Linked DNA regions of Alloactinosynnema sp. L-07. The protein of the gene in region 1 interacts with the protein of each later gene in a pairwise test. Links are inferred from orthologs where the notes say so. Each region holds a gene or a part of one and is shown on either strand. Other genes may lie near its edges.

Evidence for each region. Proteins that work in one complex are often made in the same cells at the same time.
Region 2: the proteins of ligA (region 1) and leuS interact in binary tests that used the Escherichia coli proteins (3 or more experiments, as listed by UniProt). The link is inferred for Alloactinosynnema sp. L-07 from one-to-one orthologs.

What each region holds. Positions count from the first base shown.
Region 1 is NZ_LN850107.1:4,111,222-4,114,925, reverse strand. Bases 465-3,379 are described here. They hold ligA (NAD-dependent DNA ligase LigA), read left to right. Parts: upstream 465-766; coding sequence 767-2,992; downstream 2,993-3,379. Other genes in these bases: BN1701_RS18235 (hypothetical protein), read left to right, coding at 465-728. Also shown: BN1701_RS18240 (MoaD/ThiS family protein), read left to right, coding at 1-90; more of BN1701_RS18235, read left to right, coding at 9-464; BN1701_RS18225 (GNAT family N-acetyltransferase), read left to right, coding at 3,550-3,704. UniProt on the Escherichia coli protein: DNA ligase that catalyzes the formation of phosphodiester linkages between 5'-phosphoryl and 3'-hydroxyl groups in double-stranded DNA using NAD as a coenzyme and as the energy source for the reaction.
Region 2 is NZ_LN850107.1:5,825,893-5,829,980, reverse strand. What follows is about bases 199-3,497. They hold leuS (leucine--tRNA ligase), read left to right. Parts: upstream 199-516; coding sequence 517-3,297; downstream 3,298-3,497. Other genes in these bases: BN1701_RS26445 (TetR/AcrR family transcriptional regulator), read right to left, coding at 3,301-3,497; BN1701_RS26455 (SdpI family protein), read right to left, coding at 199-321. Outside these bases: more of BN1701_RS26455, read right to left, coding at 1-198; more of BN1701_RS26445, read right to left, coding at 3,498-3,969; BN1701_RS26440 (MMPL family transporter), read left to right, coding at 4,029-4,088.

The DNA of each region.
Region 1 (3,704 bases):
GGAGAGGAATGCCGGTATCTGGGCGGGGCGGACGCGCCGGTGGCGGCGGACGCCGAGATCCAGGTGATTCCGTCAGTGGCGGGCGGCTAGCCCGCTGGTTCGGCAAGCGGCAGGCAGAAGCGCCCGCGTCGCCGGATCCGAGGGCGCTCGCCGAGCAGTTCTGGTGCGACTGGCAGGCCATGCTGCCCGAGATCGCCACGGCGCTGGGCGAGGGCGAGCCGCAGCTGGTGGAGAACCAGCTGTGCGAGCTGGTCGCCGCCCTGCACCCGGACCTGCACTTCTCGCTGGAGCGCGGCATCCGGGCGATCTACGCGTTCGTGGTGAGCGGCCAGGAGGATCCGGCGCTGCGGGCGTTCACCGACGAGTGGAAAGCGCTTGCCCCGCCGGATACTCCCCTGTGGGAGTTCCACGACTCCGTCCCGGCCGTCCCGGACCCGACCGAGGTCACCGTCAATCTCGGACCGCATCGGATAGGGCTCGCCGACGTGCGCGTGCACGCCCAGGTCGATGAGGCGCACGGCGTGGTCGACGTGGCCGTGTATCACCCGGTGCTGGCCGACCTCGCGCCTGAGGCGCGCACGGCGCTGACGTTCCTTCCGCTGGATGCCACGCTGGGTGAGCGAATGGCGGGCGAGCGCTTGCGCCGGGTGGAGACCGCGGCGAGTGCCCCTACCGACGGCATCGACCTACTGGAGCTGCGCGAACTTATCCACAGGCTGGCTCGCTGATCTCTCGGATGTCAGTGGTCCTGGCTACTCTGTGACATGTGACCAGTGTTGACGAAGATCTCCCGCAGGAGCCCAAGACGGCCGCCGTCGAGGGCGTCGAGGATGTGCCCGCCGCGGAGCGCGAGCGCCACGCCGAGCTCGCCGAGGACCTGCTGGGCCACCAGTTCCGCTATTACGTCCTATCCGCTCCGACGATCTCCGACGGCGAGTTCGACGTCCTGCTGCGCGAGCTGGAGGCGATCGAGGAGCGGCACCCGTCGCTGGTCACACCGGAGTCGCCCAGTCAGCGCGTCGGCGGCACCTTCTCCACGGAGTTCCGCGCGGTCGACCATGTCGAGCGCATGCTCAGTCTGGACAACGCGTTCGACTCCGACGAGCTGAGCGCCTGGGTCGACCGGGTGGAGAGAGAAGTAGGGTCGGCCGCGCACTTCCTGTGCGAGCTGAAGATCGACGGCCTGGCCATCAACCTGCTCTACGAGAACGGCAGGCTCACCCGCGCCTTGACCAGGGGCGACGGGCGCACGGGTGAGGACGTCACGCTCAACGTCCGCACGATGCGCGACGTGCCGGATCGGCTCACCGCGACCGACGAGTTCCCAGTTCCCGCGCTGGTCGAGGTGCGTGGCGAAGTGTTCTTCAAGGTCGAGGACTTCACCGAGCTGAACGCCCGCCTGGTCGAAGCGGGCAAGCCTCCGTTCGCGAACCCGCGCAACACCGCGGCCGGGTCGCTGCGGCAGAAAGACCCGAAAGTCACCGCGAGCAGGCCGCTGCGGATGATCTGCCACGGCTTGGGCAAACGCGAGGGCTTCGAACCGGTCGCGCAATCCGAGGCGTATCGGGCGCTGGCGGCGTGGGGGCTGCCGGTGTCGAAGCACACGAAGGTCCTCGACACGGCCGATCAACTGGCGTCGCACATCAAGTATTGGGGCGACCACCGCCACGACGCCGACCACGAGATCGACGGTGTCGTGATCAAGGTCGACGAGGTCGCGCTCCAACGCAGGCTGGGCACCACCTCCCGCGCGCCGCGATGGGCGATCGCGTACAAATACCCGCCGGAAGAGGCCACGACCACGCTGCTCGACATCCGGGTCAACGTCGGGCGAACCGGCCGGGTGACACCGTTCGCGGTGATGGCGCCGGTCAAGGTGGCCGGGTCGACGGTCGAGATGGCCACCCTGCACAACGCCTCCGAGGTCAAGCGCAAGGGCGTGCTGATCGGCGACCGCGTGGTCATCCGCAAGGCGGGCGACGTGATCCCCGAGGTGCTCGGCCCGGTGATCGAGGCCCGCCCCGCCGACGCCCGCGAGTTCGAGATGCCGACCGAGTGCCCCGTCTGCGGCACGACGCTGGCCTACGAGAAAGAGGGCGACGCCGACATCCGGTGCCCCAACGCCCGGTCGTGCCCGGCCCAACTGCGCGAGCGGCTGTTCCACCTCGCCGGGCGCGGTGCGTTCGACATCGAGGTACTCGGCTACGAGGCCGCCGCCGCGCTCCTGGCCTCCGGCGTGATCAGCGACGAGGGCGACGTGTTCTCGCTAGATGAGGACAAGCTCGGGCGCGTGGAGTTGTTCCGCACCAAGGCAGGCGAGCTGTCGGCGAACGGCCGCAAACTGGTGGCGAACCTCGACTCGGCCAAAGACCGTCCACTGTGGAAAGTCTTGGTCGGCCTGTCGATCCGCCACGTCGGCCCCACCGCCGCCCAGGCACTGGCCCGCGAGTTCGGCTCCATCGAGGTCATCGCCACCGCGGGCGAACAGGAACTGGCCGACGCGGAAGGCGTAGGCCCGACCATCGCCACCTCAGTCCGCGAGTGGTTCGAGGTCGACTGGCACCGCGAGGTCGTCGAGAAGTGGCGCTCCGCGGGCGTCCGCATGGCCGAGGAACGCGACGAGTCGACACCCCGGACGTTGGAGGGCCTGTCAATCGTCGTGACCGGCAGCCTGACGACGTACTCGCGGGATGAGGCCAAGGAATTCATCATCGCCCGCGGCGGCAAGGCGTCTGGCTCGGTCTCGAAGAAGACAGCGTTCGTGGTCGTCGGCGACGCCCCGGGATCGAAGTACGACAAGGCCATTCAACTCAAGGTCCCAGTCCTGGACGAGGACGGCTTCCGCGCCCTGCTGGAACAAGGCCCCGAATCCGCCACCGCCCTCGCCACAATCGGCGACCCGAACGCCCCGACGGCCGACTCGCCTGCGGACACCCCTGACACAGGGGACACGAACCCAGCGAAGGAGGCGGACAAGGCAGACGACGCATGAGGTGAGTGCATGAGTTGCGGCTGCGATGCGGACACAGGCAGCGTGGGCCAGACCTGGGGAGGCAAGGTCGGCGTGAACACGGGTGGCCCGGACTCGGGCGTGCCCGGCGCGAGTTCTGGTGTCGGCGGGTGCGGCTCGCCTGTGGGCGGCCCGGGGTCCGGAGTCGGGGACGCGGCCCGGCTGTGGGTGGCATGGGTACTGGTATCGGCGGGTCGCATGTGGGCGGCGCGGGTTTCGATGTCGGGTGGTGCGGCCGGGCTGTGGGTGGCCCGGGCTCCGGAGTCGGGGACGCGGCCCGGCTGTGGACGCGCGGGACCCGGAGTCGGGGACGCGGCCCGGCTGTGGACGCGCGGGACCCGGAGTCGGGGACGCGGCCCGGCTGTGGACGCGCGGGACCCGGAGTCGAGGGTGCGACTCGAGTGTGGGTGGCGCGGGTACTGGCGTCGGCGGGTGCGGCTCGACCATGGGCCGCGCGGGCTGGGGAGGCATAGGCGGGGTGGGCACGGCAGGCGTGGACCCGAGCGTAGGCGGCGGAACCGATGATGCGGAGGCGGTCGATGACTAGCGGAAGTGAGTGCTCGGTGAGTCAAAGCGCGATCGAGATCAGGCCTGCCCGCGCAGCGGAGCTGTCGGAGGTCGGCGCGCTGACCATCGATGCCTACCGTGCCGACGGATACCTCGGACCCGACTCCACCGGGTACGCCGAGAGCCT
Region 2 (4,088 bases), 1.7 Mb from region 1 along the record:
CGCGGCCCGGTGACCGAGCACGCCCGCGCCAAGGGTGATGGCGAGCAGCCCCACTGTTGCGATCAGCGCGACCATCAGCGCGCCCGATCCGGAGGGCATGGCCAGACCCGCGACGCCGCCGAGCACACCGACAACACCGGCGACCATTGTCGGCAGGCCCGCGACCTTGTTGCCGAGGCGGAAGGACTCGTCGCTGCGGAGCGTCGCCGGGGTGCGGACGCCGCCGAAGCGGTTGCGCGGAAGTCGCTCGGTGAGACCGAGGAATCCGACGGCCAGCAGGGGCAGGCCTGCGACGAGGGGCAGCAGCGACACGAGGTTCACCCCACCGATGGTAGGAGGTGTCGCAGGTCGCACCCATACCCGGTCGACCCGGTGCGCTATCCTCGACCCATGAGGACGGCCCGCCTGCTCCTTAGTTGGCCGCGCTGACCGACCAGGTCGGTACGCGCGGCAACCCTCCATGCCCTTGGGCTGGGGGGTTTTCTCATTCCGGAGCAGGACCGAAAGGATTCCCCGATGAGCGACGCCGAGTCGATGCCCAGCCACCGCTACACCGCCGAGCTGGCCGGGCGGATCGAGAAGCGCTGGCAGGACCACTGGGAGGACCGTGGCACCTACCACGCGCCGAACCCGGTCGGGCCGCTCAAGGGTGAGGTCCCCGCCGACAAGCTGTTCGTCCAGGACATGTTCCCGTACCCGTCGGGCGCGGGCCTGCACGTCGGGCACCCGCTGGGCTTCATCGGCACCGACGTCTTCGCCCGCTACCACCGGATGAACGGCCGCAACGTCCTGCACACCATGGGCTTCGACGCCTTCGGGCTGCCCGCCGAGCAGTACGCCGTGCGCACGGGGCAGCACCCGCGCAAGACCACCGACGACAACATCCAGAACTACCTGCGCCAGATCCGCCGCCTGGGGCTGGGCCACGACGAGCGCCGCCGGATCTCTACCGTCGACCCCGGCTACTACCGCTGGACGCAGTGGATCTTCCTGCAGATCTTCAACTCCTGGTTCGACGCCGACGCCGACGCGGGCAAGGCTCGGCCGATCGCCGAGCTGGAGGCGCAGTTCGCGCAGGGCAAGCGCGACACCCCCGATGGTCGCGGCTGGTGTGAGCTGACCCGCGCCGAGCAGTACGCGGTGCTGAACGAGTACCGGCTGGTCTACCTGTCCGAAGCGCCGGTCAACTGGGTGCCGGGGCTGGGCACGGTGGTGGCCAACGAGGAGGTCACCGCCGACGGGCGCAGCGAGCGGGGCAACTTCCCCGTGTTCCGCAAGAACCTGCGCCAGTGGATGATGCGGATCACCGCCTACGCCGACCGCCTGATCGACGACCTGGACCGCCTGGAGTGGCCGGACAAGGTCAAGGCGATGCAGCGCAACTGGATCGGCCGCTCCAACGGCGCGCGGGTCGTCTTCCCGGTCGGCGAGCACGGGATCGAGGTCTTCACGACCCGTCCCGACACTCTGTTCGGCGCGACCTACATGGTCCTGGCGCCCGAGCACGCGCTGGTCGACGTGATCACCACCGCCGAGCACGCCGACGCCGTGGCCGAGTACCGCCGGGTGGCGGCGAACAAGTCCGACCTGGACCGCCAGGAGAACAAGGAGAAGACCGGCGTCTTCACCGGCACGTATGCGACCAACCCGGTCAACGGCGCCGAGATCCCGGTCTACGTCGCCGACTACGTGCTGATGGGCTACGGCACCGGCGCGATCATGGCGGTGCCCGGCCAGGACCAGCGCGACTGGGACTTCGCCACCAAGTTCGAGCTGCCGATCATCCGCACGGTCCAGCCGACCGAGGGCTTCGATGGCGACGCGTTCACCGGCGAGGGTCCGGCGATCAACTCCGGGTTCCTGGACGGCATGGAGATCACCGAGGCCAAGGCCGCGATGATCGCCTGGCTGGAGGAGCAGGGCCACGGCCGCGGCACCATCCAGTACAAGCTGCGCGACTGGCTGTTCTCCCGCCAGCGCTATTGGGGCGAGCCGTTCCCGATCGTCTACGACGAGGACGGCCAGCCGATCGCGCTGCCGGAGTCGATGCTGCCGATCGAGCTGCCCGAGATCGATGACTACTCGCCGACGACGTTCGACCCGATGGACGCCGACACCGAGCCGTCGCCGCCGCTGTCGCGCGCGCACGACTGGGTCGAGGTCGAGCTGGACCTGGGCGACGGCAGGAAGAAGTACCGCCGCGACACCAACACCATGCCCAACTGGGCGGGTTCGTGCTGGTACCAGCTGCGCTACGTCGACCCGACCGACACCGAGCACTTCTGTGAGCCGGAGAACGAGAAGTACTGGCTGGGCCCGCGTCCGGCCGACCACGGCCAGGCCGACCCCGGCGGCGTCGACCTGTACATCGGCGGCGTCGAGCACGCGGTGCTGCACCTGCTGTACTCGCGGTTCTGGCAGAAGGTCCTGTTCGACCTGGGCCACGTCAGCGGCGACGAGCCGTACCGCAAGCTGTTCAACCAGGGCATGATCCAGGCTTACGCCTACGTCGACGCGCGCGGCGCCTACGTCGAGGCCGCCGAGGTCGTCGAGCGCGACGGCAAGTACTTCCACGATGGCCAAGAGGTCAAGCAGGAGTACGGGAAGATGGGCAAGACCCAGCGCAACGTGGTCACGCCCGACGAGATGTGCGAGACCTACGGCGCCGACACCTTCCGGCTGTACGAGATGTCGATGGGCCCGATGGACGTCTCCCGCCCGTGGGCGACCAAGGATGTCGTCGGCGCCCAGCGGTTCCTGCAGCGGCTGTGGCGCAACGTGGTCGACGAGGAGACCGGTGAGGTCCGGGTCAGCGACGCCGCCCCCGACGAGGACACGCTGCGCGCGCTGCACAAGGCGATCGCGGGCGTGCACGAGGACTACGCGAACCTGCGCTACAACACCGCGGGCGCCAAGCTGATCGAGCTGAACAACCGCATCACCAAGAACTTCCCCGACGGCGCCCCGCGCGTGGTGGCTGAATCGATGACACTGCTGCTGGCGCCGCTGTGTCCGCACGTGGCCGAGGAGCTGTGGTCGAAGCTGGGCGGCGCCGAGTCGCTGGCGCACGGCCCGTTCCCCACCGCCGACGAGCGCTACCTGGTCGAGGACTCCGTGGAGTACCCGATCCAGGTCAACGGCAAGGTCCGCGGCCGGGTGACGGTGCCCGCCGACGCCGACCAGGACGCGGTCAAGGCCGCGGCGCTGGCCGAGGAGAAGGTGGCCGCCCTGATCGACGGCGGCACCCCAAGGAAGGTCATCGTGGTGCCAGGGAGACTGGTCAACATCGTTCTCTGAGGTCTAGAGCGGGCCGAACTCGTCAACCAGGTCGATCAGCATGGCCTCGAAGACGGGTTCGGCGTCGCGGACCGGGAACGGGAACTGGCCGAAGACCTCCAGCGCCACCTGCCCGTAGAGCCGCCCCCAGAACTGGAGCATCGCGTAGCCGGTCTCCACGGAGATCGAGACGCCGAGCGCGCCGACCGAGTCGAGGAACGCGGCCAGGTCGGCCCGGATCGCGGCCGGGATCTCCCGGACCCGCGGCGTGTCGACCGCGCCAGGGATCAGGATCCGGCCGACCACGCCGAGGAAGACGCCCGCGAACGACTCGCTGGTCGACTCGTGGGCGGGGGTCGCGAAGACCAGGACGAACTCCTGCGGGTGGGCCAGCGCCCAGCGGCGGAACGCTCGGCACACCGCCAGCACCTGGGAGCGCGCGTCCGCGTCCGGCAGGGCCTGGGCCAATTCGGCGCCCAGATCGGCGCAGACGTCGGCGCGGAGCTGGTCGAGCAGGTCGGAGTGGGACGAGTAGTAGCGGTAGAGCGCGGGGGCGGTGACGCCGAGCTCGCGGGCGATGGCGCGCAGCGAGACCGCCCGCGGACCGTCGCGCACCAGCAGCTCGCGCGCGGTGCGGCGGATCTCCCGGTCGGTGTCCGCGCGGGCGAGTTCGCGGCGGGTAACCTGCGTCATCCGGTCTCCAGGCCTTGGTCAGCAGCCGTTAGCGGACTGTAGCTCTCCGGGGGGACAGCATGCTCGCAGCGTGGGGCGCGGTGGTCTACCGCGGTCGGTGGGTCGTGCTCGCCGTGACG